Regions from separate parts of the Brevibacterium sp. SMBL_HHYL_HB1 genome, predicted to be linked through region 1. Evidence: riboswitches for the same ligand, from Rfam matches in the RefSeq annotation. Region 1 holds a riboswitch; the other holds the start of a gene.

What was found. Region 1 has a riboswitch for thiamine pyrophosphate ahead of thiO (glycine oxidase ThiO). Riboswitches for the same ligand answer to the same signal wherever they lie in the genome.
Region 2: linked by a shared signal. The riboswitch ahead of thiC (phosphomethylpyrimidine synthase ThiC) and the one ahead of thiO (glycine oxidase ThiO) in region 1 are both predicted to bind thiamine pyrophosphate.

The regions. Positions count from the first base shown of each region.
Region 1 is NZ_CP062936.1:1,897,244-1,901,232, reverse strand. Features, by position in the region: gene IG171_RS08825 (thiazole synthase) at 1-253, opposite strand, end outside; gene thiS (sulfur carrier protein ThiS) at 255-512, opposite strand; gene thiO (glycine oxidase ThiO) at 543-1,685, opposite strand; TPP riboswitch at 1,675-1,778, opposite strand; gene thiE (thiamine phosphate synthase) at 1,791-2,474, shown strand; gene IG171_RS08805 (2-dehydropantoate 2-reductase) at 2,471-3,409, shown strand; gene IG171_RS08800 (histone deacetylase) at 3,363-3,938, opposite strand; gene IG171_RS08795 (DedA family protein) at 3,944-3,989, opposite strand, start outside.
Region 2 is NZ_CP062936.1:3,117,266-3,121,254, reverse strand. Features, by position in the region: gene IG171_RS14410 (amidohydrolase family protein) at 1-349, opposite strand, end outside; gene thiC (phosphomethylpyrimidine synthase ThiC) at 434-2,398, opposite strand; TPP riboswitch at 2,394-2,502, opposite strand; gene IG171_RS14400 (M18 family aminopeptidase) at 3,187-3,989, opposite strand, start outside.

The DNA.
Region 1 (3,989 bases):
CCAGCCGGGCGGTGAGCACGGCATCACGGGCCGTATAGCATCCGGCGGTGTTCGGCAGCACGCGGATGCCCAGGCGCTCCAGCATGGCGAACACGGAATCGCGTGATTCGGAGTCGAAGCGTCGCATCGCCACGGTCGTCAGTTCGGTGCCCGAGGTCCGCAGGGCCGTCTCGAGGATGCTCAGCGAGCTCGCCCCTCCGGTGCCCATGACCAGCCGGGAGTCCAGGTCCGCACCGTCGATCGTCCAGGTCATCTCAGCCTCCCTGCACGGCGGTGACGATGTCGACGGTGTGACCGTCGGCCAGGGCGAATTCGGACCAGTGGCTCCGGCGGATGACTTCGCCGTCGACGGCGACGGCGATGCCCAGACGGCCGCCGTCGGCCGGGGCGCCGTCCTCGCGCAGCTGACGTCCGGTGACCTCGGCGACGAGGTCGAGCGCCGAGGTGGCCCCGCCGAGCTCATGGGTCTTTCCGTTGAGGACGATGGTGGGTGCATGTGCGGTTTCGGTCATGGAGTGCTCCTCATCATGGTCGTGGTGGAATCAGGTGGTCGACAGAACAGGAAGGTCGGCGGGAGTCTCGAAGCGCTGAGGCGAGACGGAGTCGAGCGCGCCCGGGGGCAGCCAGTCGGGGCGGCGGCCGATCGCGATTTCGGCACCCACACGTCCGCCGAGCGGGGCCAGCAGGATGCCGTGCCGGAAATAGCCGGTGCTGACGACGCAGCCGTCATCGATCCGACCGACCAGGGGCAGATCATCGGGAGAGCCGGGGCGGGCCCGGGTGGTGATCTCGGTGATCTCACAGTCGAGGATGCCGGGAACGAGTCGCTGACCATCGCTGAGCAGCCGGTGAACCGCCCCGGCATCGGTGCCCGATCGACCGTCCTCACGGGAACTGGCCCCGAGCACGAGCTGACCATCGGGTCGGGCCACGACGTAGACGGAACGGCCGTTGACCAGACCCCTGACGGTGCCGCGCAGCAGGGGAGTGCGCTCGGCAGGAGCACGCAGACGCAGGACGTCTCCCCACACTTCACGCACCGGCAGCTGCGGTGCCCCGGCGATGGTGTTCGCAGCGCTTCCGGCGGCCAGGACGACCTGATCGGCGCTCATCCGCCGACCGTCCGCCAGCTCCACACCGACGGTGGCACCGCCCTCGCGCACCAGCCCACTCACGTGCTGACTGATCAGTTCGGAGGCGAAGACCGACAGCAGGGCCGAGGTCACCCTCCGGGGGTCGATGGACTGGTCCTCGGGGATGCGCACGGCACCGGCGACCGACGGTGACAGGGACGGTTCCAGCTCTCGGGCCCGGGTTCCGGTGATGAGTTCGGTGGAGAACCCGGCACCCGTCTGAGCATCCCGCAGCTCGCGCAGCGCCTGCAGATCGGCACGGTCACCGGCACACACCAAGGTCCCGGTGTCCGTGAGTCCGAGTTCGGCATCGGCGGCACCGGCCACCTCGGCGGCGAATTCCGGGTGCATCTCGGCCGCGGTCCGCAGCAGGGGGTACAGCGACGTCTGGCCCCAGACGACCTCGGCGGCGGGGGCGAGCATGCCCGCCGCCGCATGGGAGGCACCCCTGGCGGGGGCGGGATCGATGACGGTGACACCGGCAACGAGGCGGCGCAGGTACCAGGCCGTCGTCAGGCCGATGATTCCGGCCCCGACGACGATGACGTGCATGGATTCTCCCTCCGGCGGCATGATCCGCATCAGGTCTGGCGGTCGGCTCTTATGCCCTCTCAGCCTCGTTCGGAGGCTCCCGCGAACTTCCTCTACTCTATGACCATGACCACGGATATTCCACCGCACACCGATGTGTCCGAATCGCTGCGAGCTTCGCGGCAGGCCCGGCTGGCCCGGGCGAGCCTCTACCTGTGCACCGATGCCAGGAGCGCTCAGGGCGATCTTGCCGAGTTCCTCGACGCCGCCTACGCCGGCGGCGTCGACATCATCCAACTGCGCGACAAGACCCTCGAGGCCCGTGCCGAGATCGCGGCCCTCGAGGTGCTCAAGGATGCAGCCCAGCGGCACGGGAAGCTGTTCTCCGTCAACGACCGGGCCGATGTCGCCCTCCTGACCGGCGCCGACGTCTTCCACGTCGGCCAGGGGGACCTCACCAGCGCTCAGGCCCGGGCCGTGCTCGGAGACGATGTGATCCTCGGCCGCTCCACCCATTCGCGGGACCAGGCGCTCGCCGCCGAAGCCGACGGCGAGATCGACTACTTCTGCGTCGGCCCGGTGTGGCAGACTCCGACGAAACCCGGCCGGCGGGCCGTGGGCACCCAGCTGCTGACCGAAGTGGCCGCCGAGGCGGGCAAACCCTGGTTCGCCATCGGCGGGATCGCGGCCGGCCCCCGCCTCGACGAGATCCGGGAAGCGGGCGCGAAACGCGCCGTGGTAGTGCGTGCGATAACCTCGGCAGACGATCCCGCCGCGGCCGCACGGGACCTGAAGGAGGAACTGGGATGACAGGCAGCGCAGACAGCGAACCGACGATCCTCATCGCCGGTGCCGGGGCCACCGGCGGGGCCTTCGGCTCCTACCTCGTCGAGGCCGGCCGGAGGGTGACGTTCCTGCTGCGGCAGGCCCGGGCGGAGGCGGTCCGGACCGGCGGGCTGCGCTTCGTGGCCCCGGACGCGGACCGGACGAACTTCGTCGATGTGGTCACCGCGGACGAACTCGTGACGAGCCCGCGGACCTTCGACATCGTCATCATCGCCGTCAAGGCGGGCGGTCTCGACTCAGTGCTCGCCGACATCCGCCCCGCGGTCGGCCCCGATACGCGGATCATTCCCTTCCTCAACGGCATGGCCCAGATCGACCGGCTGCAGGCCGACTATCCCGGTCAGACTCTCGGCGGATTCGTCAAGATCGTCGGCACCGTCGAGGACGGCGCGGTGCACCAGCTGACCGACCTGGCCGTGATGACCATCGGCGGACTCGGCGATGACGAGGTTCCGGACGCCGTCGCCACGGCCCTCGATGTGCCCGGATTCCGCTTGCAGGTCATCGACGACGTCGTCGGCGGCCTGTGGGAGAAGTGGATCTTCATCGCCGCCGCCGGAGTGGTCACCTGCCTGTTCAGAGGCCCGGTGGGCGCGATCATGGACGCCGGGGGACGCGACCATGTGCTGCGGATCATCGCCGAGCTCGAGGCAGTGGCGACCGCGGCCGACCATCCGGTGTCCGAGCGGTCTCATGCGATGACCGTGTCGATGCTCACCGAGGCCGGCTCAGCATTCACCTCGTCGCTCTACCGGGACGTCACGGCCGGGCTGCCGAGCGAAACCGAGCACATCCTCGGCGATCTGGCGCTCAAGGCCGCCGTTCTGGGGGTGAGCACTCCGCTGCTCGACCTCACACTCGTGCAGCTGCGGACCGGGGAAGCCCAGCGGCGTCCCTGACCTCGGCACTGCCGGTGCGCAGCATCGCCAGATACGGTTCCGTCGGCTGGGTGTGCTCGATGTCGGCCGAACCGTGGGGTGCGGTGAATGTGACCATGGGCACGCCGTCGATGTCATCGAGGACGAGGAGCGTCTCATAGCCTCCCGGTCCCACCGAGTGCGAGGCGCCGACGGGCAGATCGAACACGAGGTCCTCCAGCGGACTGTCCGCCTCGGGCGGGCGGTTCATCTCCTGGGCCGCGACATCGGCGAACTGTTCGGCGGTGATGAGATAGGCCTTGGCCGGAGTGGGTCCGGCAGCGTGATGGTCGTAGAAGGCCATCCCGCCGCCCCACACCTTCGATGCTCCGGCGAAGTAGATCGTTCCGGGCAGTTCGACGCAGGCCTCGGCGCGAGGCGCCGCGGGGTTCCTGGCACCCGGATAACTGACATGAGCCCCTGGTGGTCGGCCGCCCTGAAGGTAGCAGGCGAGTCGATCGCGCGCCATGTTCGAACCGTAGCTGACATACCACACATGTGTTTGAGACATCCACTTCATCGTGTCACGTCGGCGGGGGTGTGTGTCGAATCCGCCTCGTCC
Region 2 (3,989 bases), 1.2 Mb from region 1:
TGGCCGAGCCACCGCGTGCGATGTTGAAGCGCAGAGCCTTCACGCCCGCCTCGTCGAGGCGCAGGATCTGGTCATCGGTGGTCTCAGCGGGCAGCTGGGTGACGCCGACATAGTTGGGACCGAGCTGTCGCAGAGCCTCGATGAGGCAGCCCTGATCGAAGCCCTGGAACGACCCGGAGACGACCGCGCCGCCGACGACCTGGACACCGGTCTGCGGCAGGCTGCGCAGTCGGGCGCGGTAGTCGGCGACGGTGAACGGATCGGGCAGGAAGCCGTGGTTCTCGATCAGCGGGTGGTTCGGGTCGATGATGTGCAGATGCGCGTCGAACGCGCGCTGGAGCTCGCTCATGGACCACAACCTACCCGCCGATCGAGGCCGTGGGGCCACCTCGCTGCGTGGGTGTGGCCGCCTCATTGGGCGGACGGGTTCGTCTCACTGGGAGGGCGGGCCCAGTGTCGGCTCGGGCAGGTAGACCTGTCCACCTGAGGCGAGGAACTCACGACTCTTCTCCTGCATTCCCGCCAGTGCCGCCTGCGCCTCGGCGCTGCCGTAGGTGTCGCGGATGTCCTGGGAGATGCGCATGGAGCAGAACTTCGGCCCGCACATCGAGCAGAAGTGCGCGGTCTTCGCAGGTTCCGCCGGCAGCGTCTGATCGTGGAAGTCCTCGGCAGTCTCCGGGTCGAGGCCGAGCGCGAACTGGTCGCGCCAGCGGAATTCGAAGCGAGCCTTCGACAGGGCATCATCGCGGGCCGTCGCACCGGGATGTCCCTTCGCGACGTCGGCGGCATGCGCGGCGATCTTGTAGGTGATCACCCCGGTCTTGACGTCGTCGAGGTCGGGCAGGCCGAGGTGCTCCTTCGGGGTGACGTAGCAGAGCATGGCCGTGCCGTAGCGGGCGATCTCGGTCGCCCCGATCGCCGAGGTGATGTGGTCGTAGCCGGGTGCGATATCGGTGACCAGCGGACCCAGGGTGTAGAAGGGAGCACCGTGGCACAGCTCCTGCTGACGTTCGACGTTCTCGCGCACGAGGTGGAGCGGAATGTGGCCCGGGCCTTCGACCATGACCTGGACGTCGTGGGCCCAGGCCCTTTCGGTCAGCTCGGCCAGGGTGTCGAGTTCGGCGAACTGGGCGGCGTCATTGGCATCGGCGATGGATCCAGGGCGCAGCCCGTCGCCGAGCGAGAACGCGACATCGTAGCGGGCGAAGATCTCGCAGAGTTCGTCGAAGTGGGTGTAGAGGAAGTTCTCCTCGTGGTGGGCCAAGCACCAGCCGGCCATGATGGATCCTCCGCGGGAGACCATCCCGGTGACCCGGTCGGCCGTCAGCGGCACGTAGCGCAGGAGCACACCGGCATGGACGGTCATGTAGTCCACGCCCTGCTCGCACTGCTCGATGACGGTGTCGCGATAGATCTCCCAGGTCAGCGCGTTCGCATCGCCGTCGATCTTCTCCAGAGCCTGGTAGATCGGGACGGTGCCGATGGGGATCGGGGAGTTGCGGATGATCCACTCGCGGGTGGTGTGGATGTCGTTGCCGGTCGACAGGTCCATGAGGGTGTCGGCACCCCACTTCGCGGCCCAACGCAGCTTCTGCACCTCCTCGGCGATGGAGCTGGTGACCGCGGAGTTGCCGATGTTCGCGTTGATCTTGACCAGGAAGGCCTTGCCGATGATCATCGGCTCCGACTCGGGGTGGTTGATGTTGTTCGGGATGATCGCGCGCCCGGCGGCGAGCTCGGCACGGACGAGTTCGACGTCGCACTGCTCGCGCAGGGCCACGTACCGCATCTCCGGGGTGATGATGCCCTGCCGGGCGTAGTGCATCTGGGTGACCGTGCGCCCGGACTTGGCCCGGCGCGGAACCGGTTTGCGGCCCTGCCACTGCTGGGTGGGTGCGCCCCGGCGGACTGCGGCGCGCCCGTCATCGGCGATGAGGTGCCCGCGCGCTTCGTAGGTCTCCGTGTCGAGGCGGGCGTCGATCCAGGGGAATCGCATGGCCGGCAGTCCCTCCTCGGGGACGCTTCCCGGTCCGACGGTCCGGTAGACGTGGACGGGCTGGTTCGGCTTCGAGTTCGAATCGTCGAGGTCGATGCGGGTGACGGGCACCCGGATGTTGTGCTCGGCGTCTTCGACCCACGCCTGCGAATGCGTCGCGTACTGCTCGGTGGAGAAGGGGTTCGGGGAGTTCGGGGTGGACGAGGGGGTCGGGTCGTTCGGAGTGGTCGAAGGGTTCGGGTTGTTCGGAGTGGCTGAGGATTCCGAGGCCACCTCGGCGGGGGTTTCTGCGGTCGATTTGGAGGCCGAGCGGGCAGGTGTTTCGACGGTCGCCTCGGAGGCCGAGTGGGCAGGGCCTCCGGAGGTGGTGTGGGCTGGTGTTTCAGGGGTGAACGCAGTCATCCGCAGTCCTCACTTCCTACGCCGGTATCAACCGGATCAGGTTCTACGGTCTCGGACGATCCAGTCCGATCTCAGCCCTTCCAGAGGGCTCCCGTGGGGTCGTGCAACTTCTATCACGGGGTCAGCGGGAAGACAAACCAGCTGAGGCATTCGGCCGATGAAGCGAATGCGAAAGGCGGCGTCGAACCCGCGCAATCTGCCCGCCTCGCGTCGCTCGTTCAAGCCGGAGCGCTTCCGACGCGGCTCGTTCAAGCCGTAGCGCAGTTGTCGAATCGTGCACCGTTCGATATTTGCGGCCCGTCTTGACCGACGTTGTTGGTGCGGCGCTACGCCTTGAACGACGCTGTTGGCCTTGAACGAGGCGTTGAGTGAGGCAGCCGCTGCGTCGCCGAGCCTCGAGCGACGTCGTTGTTGCACTCAATGCGCTCTGAATGACGTTGCTGCTGTGGCTTCTGAGCAGCTTGGGAGAACACCTTCGTCCCGCGTCGCTCGTTCAAGGCGGAGCGCGCCCGACGCGGCTCGTTCAAGCCTTAGCGCGCTTCATGTCCCTCGTTCAAGGCGGAGCGCAGTTGTCGAATCGTGCACCGTTCGATATGTGCGGCCCGCCTTGACCGACGTTGTTGGTGCGGCGCTACGCCTTGAACGACGCTGTTGGCCTTGAACGAGGCGTTGAATGAGGGTGCCGCTGCGCCGCCAGGCCTCGAACGACGCCACCCCGGCGCCACCAGACGCCACCCCGGCACCACCAGACGCCACCCGACGCCGCTGCGCTTTGGACGCCGCGGCGCTCAAGCGCCCTGGAGGAACGTCTTCGCGGCGGCTCCGAGGGCGACGACGTCGGAGACCGCGACCATCTCGCGGGCCGAGTGCATCGAATACAGGGCCGGGCCCACATCGACGGTGGTCATGCCCAGTCGTGTAGCCGTCAGCGGGCCGATCGTCGACCCGCAGGGCATCGCGTTGTTCGACACGAAGTCCTGATACTCGACACCGGCGGCCGCACAGGCCCGCGACCACACCGCCGTGCCCACCGCATCGGTGGCGTAGCGCTGCTGGGCGTTGAGCTTGAGCAGGGGACCGCCGCCGAGGCGGGGCCTGACATGCGGGTCATGCCGCTCCGGGTAGTTCGGGTGGGCGGCATGCCCGGCGTCCGAGGACACGCACACCGAGGACGCGAGGGCGGTCAGGTAATCGCTGCGCGTCGAGTTCGGCAGCAGGGAGGCGATGATGCGTTCGGTGACATCGGCGAGGAAGGGCCCGCAGGCACCGGAGCGCGAATTCGACCCGATCTCCTCGTGGTCGAAGGCGGCGAAGAGTGCGATGGCCTCGAGCCCGTCGGCGTCGAGGTTCGTCAGCGCGGTGACGCCGGCGTGGACGGACAGAAGGTTGTCCAGCCGCGGCGAGGCGAAGAACTCCTCGGCCGCCCCGAAGCGGCTGGGCTCCTGGGCCGGGATGGTGTAGACGTCGTGTCCGACGACGGTCTCGGGGTCCACCTCGGCGGAGGCGGCGAGCAGCTCGACGATATCGGCCTCGGCGAGGTCGGCCAGACCGATCACTGGTGCGGTGTGACGCTGCTTGTCCAGGGTCAGAC